2 regions of the Actinopolyspora sabaoui genome follow, and region 1 is predicted to be linked to the other one. Evidence: riboswitches for the same ligand, from Rfam matches in the RefSeq annotation. Region 1 holds a riboswitch; the other holds the start of a gene.
The links. Region 1 has a riboswitch for cobalamin ahead of ACOQFL_RS06855 (putative cobaltochelatase). Riboswitches for the same ligand answer to the same signal wherever they lie in the genome.

Region 1 (5,739 bases):
TCCAGCCGCGCAACGCCATTCCGAACGCGGAGGTGGACTTCCCCTTCATGTCACCGGTGTGCACCGCGAGCAGGGGACGGTTACGACGCTGCCTGGTGGTCAGCCCGTCATTCGGTACGGAGTTCGGTTGTCCCTGTGGCATAGCAGGATCTCCAAGCGAGGATGGTCGTTCGCTCCCACGGCCCGACCGCGGGGCGTTTACAACGGGAAGGTGCGAAGTGGGTACCCCGGTCACGTGCGGAGGGGGCGCGGCAGCCGAACCGCGAACGGACACCGATCTCGCCGTCGGCTCGCGGGAAACACGCTTCGTCCACGGCCCGCGTCCGAGCCGCGGATGCCGAGAGAACGCCCTCGCACTCAACCGGCCTGGGGGTGCCGGGAGCGCGAGGGCGCTTTGGTCCACCCCTGGGGGTCAGGTGGACACCACGCATTGTATCAGCCATGGCCGCCACACCGTGTGCGACGGTGCGCTCCCGACGGAACGGATTCACGCGAGCACCGCACCGGCTTCCCGTGCCGCGCGCACAACACCGGCGACGTTGTCGGCGGAGAGTTCCTCCAACCGCAGATTGGGAGCTCCGAGCACATGCGCCAGCCGATCGGCCATGCCGAGACGCACCGGCCCGTTCTCGCAGTCCACCACCACGGAAGCCACATCCATTTCGTTGAGCAACGCCGCCGAACGCATCGCGTCGTCCACGGCGCGACGGCTACGAGTGGAGGAGTTACCCGCGGCGTCGACGCCCACAGTGGCCTTACCGTCGGTGAGCACGACCAACAGCGGACGACGCTGCGGATCACGCATCCGCTCGGTACGGATCACCTTGCGAGCCGTGAGCAGCCCGCCCGCCAACGGCGTCTTGCCGCCGGTCGGCAGCCTGCGCATCCGAGTGGCAGCGGTGTCCACCGACGAGGTCGGGGGCAGAGCGATCTCGCCATCCGCCCCGCGGAAGGTCACCACTCCCACTTTGTCCCTGCGTTGGTAGGCGTCGCGAAGCAGCGCGATGACCGCACCGCTGACGGCGGACATACGTTCCCTGGCAGCCATCGAGCCCGAGGCGTCCACCGCGAAGAGCACCAGATTGCCCTCACGTCCTTCGCGCACCGAGTGGCGCAGATCGGTTGCGTGCAGCCGCAGGCCGGGGCCGGAACGGCCCCGGGAACGCTGGTGCGGCGCCGCGGCGGCCAACGTGGCGGGCAGGTGAACACCGTGACCGTCCACCGCGGACGAGCGCACGACCTGGCCGGTACGGGAACGCGACCGCGAGCGCCGTCCCGGTGCGCCTTCGCCGAGCCCGGGAATCTCCAGCAGCCGAGCCCGGAACGTGCTGTCCGAGGCCTCGGAAGTCCGCTCGCGCGGGGCTCCGCCGGAGCCCTCGGAGCTGTTCCCGTCCGAACCGTTGGCAGCATTACCGGCGGCATCGTCGCCGGAAGGCGGTGCCCCTTCGGCCCCTCCCGAAGGGGCGTTGTCGGGCCCCTGGGGCGCGTCCGGAGCGCCGGTGCCACCACCTCCGGAACCGTCCTCGTCCGAAGGCCCCTCGTCAGGGCCGTCAGTGGGGCCGTTCTCGGAATCGTTCGACTCGGAACCACCGTCCGAACCGGACGTGACCGAGTCCGACGCGGACTCCTGCTGCTGCGCTGCGTCCTGTTCGGCATCGGCCAGGGCCTGCTGCAACTGCTGCTCGTCCATTCCCGGCTCGTCGAACGGATCGCGCCGTCGGCGGTGTGGCAGCGCCAGCCTCGCCGCGGCTTCCACGTCCGCCGCGGCGACGGCGTCGACTCCCCGCCATGCGGCGTGCGCGACCGCGGCACGTGCCAGCACCAGATCGGCGCGCATACCGTCCACCTCGAACGAGGCACACACCGAAGCGATCCGGCGAACCTCGGAGTCCGGCAGCTGGACGGAGTCGACCCGGGAGCGGGCATCGGCGATGCGTCGCGCGAGCTCGGCGTCCTCCTCCGCCCATTCCTTCGCGAACCCGACGGGATCGGCCTCGAAGCGCAGTCGACGACGCACCACCTCGGTACGCGTGTCGACCTCGCGCGAGGCAGCTACCTGCACGGTCAGCCCGAAGCGGTCCAACAGCTGGGGACGCAGCTCGCCCTCTTCCGGGTTCATGGTGCCGACCAGCAGGAACGACGCCGCGTGCGACAGCGAGACCCCCTCACGCTCGACGTGGGAACGGCCCATGGCGGCGGCATCGAGCAACAGGTCGACGAGATGGTCGTGCAGCAGGTTGACCTCGTCGACGTAGAGCACCCCGCGGTTGGCCGCGGCCAGCAGACCGGGCTGGTAGGCGCGGACTCCCTCGGTCAACGCGCGCTCGACGTCAAGCGATCCGACCAGGCGGTCCTCGGAAGCGCCCACCGGGAGTTCCACGAGTTGGGCGGGGCGACGAGTCCCGGCCGCCGCCTCGTCGTGCGGCCCGTCGGGGCAGTCCGTGTCCGGCTCGGCGGGATCGCAACCGAAGCGGCAGTTCTCGACGACGTCGAGAGCGGGCAGCAGAGCCGCGAGCGCACGCACGATGGTCGACTTCGCGGTACCCTTCTCCCCCCGCACCAGCACCCCGCCGATACGCGGGTACACCGCGTTGAGCAACAACCCCAGTCGCAGATCGTCGTGCCCGACAACCGCGGAGAACGGGTATCGCACGGTGGACGGTGCCGATGTGGCAGCGGTCATCGCCGGTATTCCTTCCTAGGGTCTCGGACGCCCCTGGTTGCGGAACGCAGCAACGGCAGTGTCCTGACTCCCGGATCGCCGCGTTTCTCCGGCCTTCCCGGGTGACTCCCGGTGGCCAGTTCGTGGGAAAAACGCTCCCCGGTCACAGTGGCGCCGGCCGTGCCGGATTCACACCGGCTTCCTGACCGTTGCTTGCTTGGGCCACGTCGCATCCTCGCAGAAGCCCGTTCGGGCACCAAACGTCGTGCCCTACCGCGTTACTCCCGTCACTGTCGGGTCCCGATACATGTCGATGTGCGGTATTCCGTCCTCCTCATAGGGCTCACCGCACTCGACGAACCCGAACGACCGGTAGAACCCCACCGCATAGGTCTGGGAGGAAAGCACCGCGTACGACTTGCGGACCTCGGCGACAGCGGCACGCATCAGTTTCTTGCCGAGCCCCATTCCACGGGCGGAAGGGGCGGTGCACACCCGTCCGATCCGAAAGGTGCCGTCGGGGTCCTCGAGCAATCGCAGATATCCGAGCACGCCGGAATCGGCGGAGTCGATCCAGAAGTGGCGGGTTGCTCCTTCGAGGTCACGACCGTCGAGTTCCGGATAGGGGCAGTGCTGCTCGACGACGAAGACGTCCACGCGCAGCCGCAGCATGCGGTAGAAATCCTCCGGCGCGAGATCGGCCGTGTAGGCGCGCTGCACCGCGGTGGCGAGGGGATGCGGGTTCACCCTCCAGTACCTATCACACCGTCGCGTGATCCCGGGCGGTCGTGGCGTGCGGAGTCCGCCATGCCACGACTCGGCGGAGGGCTCCGCGCGGAACGGGACGGAACGGTTACGTTTACTTACTTCGGTTCACCGCCACAGGGAGGGACGAGACATTGAGCACGGAAACCTCGACGGCGCTGCGAGTGCCCAAGACCGAGCTGCACATCCACATCGAGGGTGCGCTGGAGCCGGAACTGACGTTCGCCCTCGCCGAGCGCAACGGCCGCACGCTGCCGTACGCGGGGGTGGAGGAGCTGCGTGGGAAGTACGAGTTCGGTGACCTGCAGTCGTTCCTGGATCTGTACTACACCGGCATGAACGTGCTGCGCAGCGCGGCGGACTTCACCGAGCTGGCCGATGGCTACCTCGCCAGGGCGGCGGCGCAGGGTGTGCGCCACGCCGAGATCTTCTTCGACCCTCAGGCACACACCACCCGAGGGGTGGCGCTGGAGACGGTGCTCGACGGGCTGGAGGCATCGTTGTCGAGCAGCGAGCGTCGCTTCGGGATCAGCACCGAGCTGATCGCGTGCTTCCTGCGCGACCGAGGCAGTGAGGAGGCCGAGCGGATGCTGGACGAACTGTTGGAGCACCGGCAGCGCATAATCGGCATCGGCCTCGACTCCGCGGAGCTGGGGCATCCGCCGGGAGACTTCGCGAGGGTGTTCTCCCGGGCCCGGCAGGCGGGGCTCCGGTTGGTGGCCCACGCGGGCGAGGAGGGGCCTGCCGACTACGTCTGGCAGGCGCTGGACGTGCTGGGGGTCGAGCGGGTCGACCACGGGGTGCGGGCTCTCGACGACCCCGAGCTGGTCAGCAGGCTGGCACGTGACCGTGTTCCGCTGACGGTGTGTCCGCTGTCGAACGTGAGGCTGCGCGGTGTGGCGAACCTGCGGGAGCACCCACTGCCCCGACTGGTCGATGCCGGTGTGCTCACCACGATCAATTCGGACGACCCGAGCTACTTCGGTGGGTACGTGGGTGACAACTTCCGGGCGATCGAGCGGGAGCTCGGGTTCGGCGAGACCGCGCTGCGCGAGTTCGCGCGCAACTCCGTCGAGGCGTCGTTCCTCCGGGACAGCCGACGCGAACAGCTGCTGACCGAGATCGAGTCGGTCTGACTTCCTCCCCGGAGCGAACGCCGAGAGTACCGCCGACGAGAGAAACGGTGAGTCCGCCGGGAGCGTCAACTCGGTATCCGCGCGCCCGGACTGACGGCCGTGCCCCGGGACGCTCCCGATGATGAGGGGCACCTCTCCCGCGGCGCCCGGCACCCGTTCACCGGAGCGGAGTGGTCGTGGCCGGTTTTCCCGAAACGGACCACTCCGCCCCGGCGGCGAGTTCACCGGACGGGAGTCACCGCGACATCGCGAATCTTCGTCGCGTAGGAGGAGAGCCGCGTGTAAACCCCCGGAAAGCCGGGGCGGGCACAACCACTTCCGTAGGAGACCAGCCCGACCAGTCTGCCGTCGACCACGAACGGCCCTCCCGAGTCCCCGCCGCACGCGTCCTTGCCTCCGTCGGGATATCCCGCGCAGAACATCGCGCCGGGATCGAAACCCGGGTATGCCCGGGAACATCGGGAGTTCGACATCACGGGAACCCGTACCGAACGCAGCACCGGTGAGGTCGGTTCCGACTCGGCGGTGCGTCCCCAGCCGTAAACGGTGCCGGTGGTGCCCGGCCGATACCGCTCCCGCTCCTCGGCGGCCACCAGTTTCAACGGCGGCGCGGGGGCCCTGCTCCGCAGGGTCAGCACGGCGACGTCGTAACCACGGGTGAAGTGCTCGTACCGCGAGTGTCGCCACACCTCTTCGACGGCGATCACCTCGCCTTCCCGGGTTCGGAGATCGCGGCGATCGAGCACGACCCGGATGTCGGTGATTCTCCTGGCCGCACCGGTTGCCGGATCGAGCGTGCAATGCGCCGCGGTAACGACCTCACGAGCGGACACCAGCGCACCCCCGCAGAAGTGGGTCCCGGCGGAGTCGGTGAGTGCGACGGCCCAGGGTGCGGCCTCCGGGGCGGTCGCGGTACCACCGACGATTCTGCCCCGCACGTCACCGCGCTCGGCCATCGGTTCCGCCTGAACCACAGTGGTGGTTTGCACGGCCCACAGCAACGGAACCAGGCAGCACACGAGCACCCCGAGTCGACACCGCAGCGGTCGATTGGCCTCCTCGAGGGAAGTGCCGCCGTGAACCCACAACAGTGGTCTCCAGTTCTGCCCGAGCGTGTTGAATCCACGACGGAACGTAGCGCCTGTTGTTGCACCGAACACAGGAGGGACAACTCAC
Region 2 (5,739 bases), on a different contig from region 1:
GCTCGCAGTGCTCGTCGGTGAGCAGCCGAGCGTGCTCGGTGGGGTTCATCCCGTTCAGCGTGCGGGTGAGTAGTTGGTCTGCGCGCGTGCTCATGATTCTCCTGGAGGCCGAAGGCAGTACGCGATCTGCGCGGCAACGGGTCAGTTTCCGAAGAGCACGGTCGGAGCTCCCGTGCGGGGGTGGGTGCCGATCTCGGCGGGTACGCCGTACACCTCGGACAGCAGCGATTCGGTGAACACCTCCCCGGGAGTTCCGAGGGCCATTACTTCCCCCGCCGCCAGCAGGCAAATCCGGTCGCAGAATCGAGCGGCCAGGTTCAGGTCGTGCAGCGCCGCCAGGGTCGTCACGTTCAGCCGGCGCACGAGTGCCAGCACATCGAACTGGTGCCGCATGTCCAAGTGGTTGGTGGGCTCGTCGAGTACCAGCATCCCCGGTTCCTGCACCAGGGCCCGGGCGATGAGCACCCGCTGCTTCTCCCCGCCGGAGAGCTGGGCGAACGGACGGTGGGCCATCTCGGCCATCTCGACCATTTCCAGCGACACGGTCACGATCCGCTCGTCGCCGAGGCGATCCCCGCCGATCCTCCGCCGGTGCGGCGCGCGGCCCATCGCGGCCACATCGTGGGCGGTCAGCTCGAACTCGGCCGGAGCCTCCTGCGGCAGGGCGGCCAGCCGACGTGCCAACATTCGGCGTGGTATCCGGAACACGTCCGCTCCGTCGAGCAGCACCTGCCCCTCGGTGGGCCGCAGTTGCCGGTAGGCCGCGCGCAGCAGCGTCGACTTTCCGGCCCCGTTGGGGCCGACCACACCGACCACTTCCCCTGGCGCCGCGCTCAGCGAGACCCCCGACACGACTCGCCGCCCTCCGGCGTCGCAGGAGATGTCCCGGATGTCCAGCTCGGCCGGTCGCACTTCGTGGTGACTCATCGGTCCGCCTTTTCCCGGCGCGCCTGGCGACGCAGCAGCCACACGAAGAACGGACCGCCGCACAGCGCCGTGAGCACCCCGAGCTGGATCTCCTGCGGCGTTGCCACGGTTCGGGCGGCGAGATCGGCGAGGATCAGGAACGTGGCCCCCAGCAGTGCCGCGGTCGGCAGTACGCGCCGGTGGTCCGCCCCGACCAGCATGCGCACCGCGTGCGGCACCATCAGGCCGACGAACCCGATGGCACCGCTGACCGCCACCATCGCGCCGGTCATCAGCGAGACCAGCACGAACATTCCGGCGCGGAAGCGATGCACGTCCAACCCCAGGATTCCTGCGGACTCCTCGCCCGCGAGCAGCAGGTTCAGCGAACCGGACTGCCACAGCAGCACTGCCAGACCGACCAGCACCACGATCGCCGGTATCGGCAGCGTCCGCCACTCCGCCCCGGCGACGCTGCCCAACCGCCAGAACCGGATCGAGGCCAACAGGTGCGGATCGGAGGCGGTGCTCAGCAACAGATCGGTCAGCGCGGACAGCACGTAGGACAACGCCACACCGGCGAGGACGAGGCGGGTGGTGGTCATTCGCCCGCCCGAGTTCGCGAGGGCGTAGACCGCCGCCAGGGTGACCATCGAACCGGCGAACGCGGCCACCATCGGGGTGGCGAGCGTCCCGAGAACCGTGGCGCCGGTAACCAGTAACGTCACGGCGCCCAAGGAGGCTCCAGATGAGATCCCGAGCAGGAAGGGATCTGCGAGCGGGTTGCGAACCAGTGCCTGCAGTGCGGTCCCCACGGCCGAGAGTCCGGCACCGACGATCCCGGCGAGCAACACTCTGGGAAGCCGCACGTCCAGCAGGATCGTGTCGTAGGTGGCCGGCCAATCGGGATCGATCCCTCCCGGAGAAACCCGGTGCACGAGGATGGCGGTCACGTCACTCGGAGGTAGCGAGACCGACCCGACGGCGAGACCGACGACGACGGCGACCACCAGAGCGGCGCCGAGCAGGACCAGTACCAATGGGTAGGAGATCCGGCGCTCACGAGGCGAAACGTGCTCCGGAGCGGGGCGCGTCGATTTCGCTGCCGGGTTCGATTCGACTGCCGGGTTCGTGTCCTCCGACACGGCGTCGGCGGAGCTCCGCACGTTGCCTCCGCTCACCGGAACCGTCCCGGATGCAGTTGCTCGCTCAGCTCGGCCACGGCGCGGGGTACGCGTACTCCCGCCACGGCGGTGGAAAGCGGAAGCACCGCGAACCTCCGGTGCTCGATGGCCGGAACGTTCGCCAGCGCCGGCTTTTTCAGCAGCAGGCGTTTCTTCTGCTCGACCGTGGTCGATCCGTAGTCCAGGATCAGGATTCGTTCGGGACGCCGCTTGATCACCTGTTCCCATGAGACGTCGACGAAGCCGTCTCGCTGGTCGGCGAAGACGTTGCGGCCGCCGGACATCCGGACGATCGCGTCGGCGATCCCGTCACCGCCCGCGGTCAGGGCCGACTTCGTGCCGCTGTCGTAGACGAATACGCTCACCGGTTCCACCTCGCCCAGCTGGTGCTGAGCTTCCGACAGCGTCGCGTTCATACGGTCGATGAGCTCTCGGGCCCGTTCCGGTACGTCGAAGATCTTCGCGATCGTGCGGATCTCCTCGTGTACCTCGGAGATGCCCACCCCTCCATCGGTGCAATTGGCGATGTTCAGGTGAGTCCTGATGCCCGCCTCGCGCAGTCGCTCACGCGAGCGCCCGTCCTGCTGGCCGAAGGCGGAGGTGTAGCCGCCGTAGACGAAGTCGGGTGCCTGTTGCAACAGCGCTTCGTAGGAGGGGTATCGCTCTGCCAGCACCGGAATCCGCCGGTACTCCTCGCGATACTCCGCGAGGATGCGATCGTCCAGGTAGGCGGTACCGACCATGCGATCGGCCAGACCGAGCGCGAGCATGATCTCGGTGGTGTGCTGGTTCATCGTCACCGCGCGTCGCGGAGGGCGCTGGTAGGTCGTGGTCTCTCCGCAGTTGGTGACCGTGACGGGGAACCCGGCCGGGGACTCTTCCCGGGCACCGGCGTTCGTTCGCGCGCCGGTGGTGCCACATCCGGCGATCAGCGCGGTCAGCGTCAGCGCGGCCAACAGCGTGGCGGCGCGGCGTGGTCGGTCGCCTCCGGCGCGGGGCCGGGCGACGATACGTGTCGCCGGGTGGCGCATCGGTCCTCAATCCATCGTCGAGCGATACCTGCGCCGCAGCCGGTCTCCTGGCTTCCGGATCGTCGCGTCCACGTTGCCTTCCCGGCGCTTGGGCCAGTGGCGTAGCTGGTGCGGGGACGCTTCCCGGTCACAGTGGCGAGGACCACGCCGGACTCTCACCGGCTTCCCGTGCACTGCGGCGAAAGCCGAAGTTACACGCTCGATGCGCGATGTTGGACCTTCGCATGACATTACCCACTCAGTCACCCCTGGCGGGACTGCCGGATGTGCGAGCCGAGGTTGGGCTTGTGCTGCGTGGCGGCGCGCGGGACAGCGCATGCACCGGCGAATTGACGTCCTCGGCGGAGAACTCCCCCTATCGGGCAGCGGGATCGACGACCCCCCGGCGGCGCTACCGGGCTCGGTTTGGGTGCGAGCTGGTGCTCGGCTGGCCGGGCGGCCGTGGGTGGACGTGACAGCGCGGAGAGCGCAGGATCCCGGTGGTGGAGCAGCCGAGCCCCGCAGACTTTCGATTGGACAGGAGGAGCATGTCTCTGAGCGACTTCCCACGTCATCCCCTGCTGTTCGGGCCCAGCCCGATCCATCCTCTGGAACGTTTGACCAGCCATCTCGGTGGGGCGCGGGTGTGGGCCAAGCGGGAGGACTGCAACTCCGGCCTCGCCTTCGGCGGCAACAAGACCCGCAAGCTGGAGTACCTGGTTCCGGACGTCCTGGCCAACGAGTCCACCCACCTGGTCTCGATCGGTGGGGTGCAGTCCAATCACACCCGGCAGGTCGCGGCCGTCGCCGCGAAGCTCGGGTTGCGGGCCCGTCTGGTCCAGGAGAGCTGGGTCGACTGGCCCGACGCGGTCAACGACCGGGTCGGAAACATCCAGCTCTCACGCATCATGGGCGCGCAGGTCCAGCTCACCGATGCCGACTTCGACATCGGCTTCAAGCAGAGCTGGCAGAACGCGTTGGAGGAGATCCGCGCGGAAGGAGGCACGCCGTACGCGATCCCGGCCGGTGCCTCCGACCACCCGCTCGGCGGGCTCGGGTTCGCCAACTGGGCCCACGAGGTCGCCGAGCAGGAACGGGAGCTCGGCGTCTTCTTCGACACCATCGTGGTCTGCAGCGTCACCGGTTCCACGCACGCCGGCATGATCGCCGGTTTCGCCGAGCAGGAACGGCCCCGCCGGGTCCTCGGGATCGACGCCTCCGCGAAGATCGACAGCACCCGCACTCAGGTCGACCGGATCGCGCGAGACACGGCGGAGAAGATCGGGCTGGGCCGGGAGCTGTGGGACGAGGAGATCACCGTGCTCGAGGGGTGGGCGGGTGAGCACTACGGGATCCCCGTGGAGTCGACGCTGGAAGCGATCCGGCTGACCGGCAGGCTCGAGGGCGTCATCCTCGACCCGGTTTACGAGGGCAAATCGATGGCGGGGCTCATCGATCTCGTCACCTCCGGCGAGATCGGACCGGACAGCAACGTGCTCTACGCACACCTCGGTGGCCAACCCGCCCTGAACGCCTACAGCGCCCTGTTCCGGAACTGACCCACGACGTCGGCCGCGGCAGTGACGCACCGGTGCCAGCGGCGCCACGGATACCTGGAGCCAATGCGACTCCACGGTAAGCCGAGAACACGGAGTCGCCGGACCCGATGTGGTCCGTTCCGAACGCACGCCGTGCCTGTTCGGGTTTTGGCGCCGTGGTCGAGCCGTCGGGGCGGCCCGAGGTGTGCCGAGGGCTTCGCGGGACCGCGCTCGCAGGGTAGCGATGCGTCTCCGTCTCCCCACCACAGCCGGAGAGGAGATGTCCACCCGTCGCGTTCACGAGGTTTCGAGGGGCGAACGACGGTTCGCGCTCATCCGCCGGTGGCGCGGCGTTCGGCCGTGCGTCACCGCCACGCCAACCGTGGTGACCAGGCTGGCAGCGAACACAACCAGCCAGGATAGCCCCGTTGGGAGAGCACTGTGGACACCGATTCCGAACACCGCGACGTCACCCGTCGCGGCCTGTTCCGCGCCGTCGCGGGCACCTCCGTCGCGATCGCCACCTCGTCGGTCACCGCCACCTCGTCGGTCACCGCCACCGGTGCCGCGGCCGACGCGCGAAGCGGGTGGCACGGCCACTCCGACACCGGCACCCGCTTCACCCTTGCCGTCATGCCCGACACGCAGTACCTGATCGACGAGGGAGGTTCCGACCCCGAACCGGTGCGCGCGGGACTGCTGTGGGTGGCGGAACATGCTCGGAAGCAGGACATCGCCTTTCTCGCCCATCTCGGTGATGTCAGCGAACACGGCACCGAGCGAGAAATGCGGATCGCCGATCAGGCATTCCGCGGCATTGGCCACCGGATGCCCTACAGCGTGCTGGGCGGCAACCACGACGTGTCGGGCGACGATCAGCGCGGCGACACGCCCTATCTGCGCACGTTCGGACCGGACCGGTTCGCCCGGATGGACACGTACGGCGGCTCCTCGCCGGACGGCTACAACAGCTATCACGTCTTCGAGGGTGGTGGTCGGAGCTGGCTACTGCTCGCGCTGGACTGGCGGGTCTCCGATCACGGAGTGCGGTGGGCGCGGGGCGTGCTGGACAAGCACCCCGAACTGCCGACGATCCTGACC

Region 2: it holds a riboswitch for cobalamin, as region 1 does, so the genes downstream of both, ACOQFL_RS16490 (ABC transporter substrate-binding protein) here and ACOQFL_RS06855 (putative cobaltochelatase) in region 1, are expected to answer to the same signal.

Annotation. Positions count from the first base shown of each region.
Region 1 is NZ_JBMIHH010000003.1:389,017-394,755, forward strand. It holds gene cobO (cob(I)yrinic acid a,c-diamide adenosyltransferase) at 1-142, opposite strand, end outside; gene ACOQFL_RS06855 (putative cobaltochelatase) at 488-2,683, opposite strand; cobalamin riboswitch at 2,720-2,889, opposite strand; gene ACOQFL_RS06860 (GNAT family N-acetyltransferase) at 2,933-3,409, opposite strand; gene ACOQFL_RS06865 (adenosine deaminase) at 3,562-4,563, shown strand; gene ACOQFL_RS06870 (S1 family peptidase) at 4,785-5,651, opposite strand.
Region 2 is NZ_JBMIHH010000008.1:162,741-168,479, forward strand. It holds gene ACOQFL_RS16475 ((2Fe-2S)-binding protein) at 1-94, opposite strand, end outside; gene ACOQFL_RS16480 (ABC transporter ATP-binding protein) at 142-927, opposite strand; gene ACOQFL_RS16485 (FecCD family ABC transporter permease) at 924-2,072, opposite strand; gene ACOQFL_RS16490 (ABC transporter substrate-binding protein) at 2,084-3,121, opposite strand; cobalamin riboswitch at 3,142-3,314, opposite strand; gene ACOQFL_RS16495 (1-aminocyclopropane-1-carboxylate deaminase) at 3,649-4,659, shown strand; gene ACOQFL_RS16500 (LamG-like jellyroll fold domain-containing protein) at 5,080-5,739, shown strand, end outside.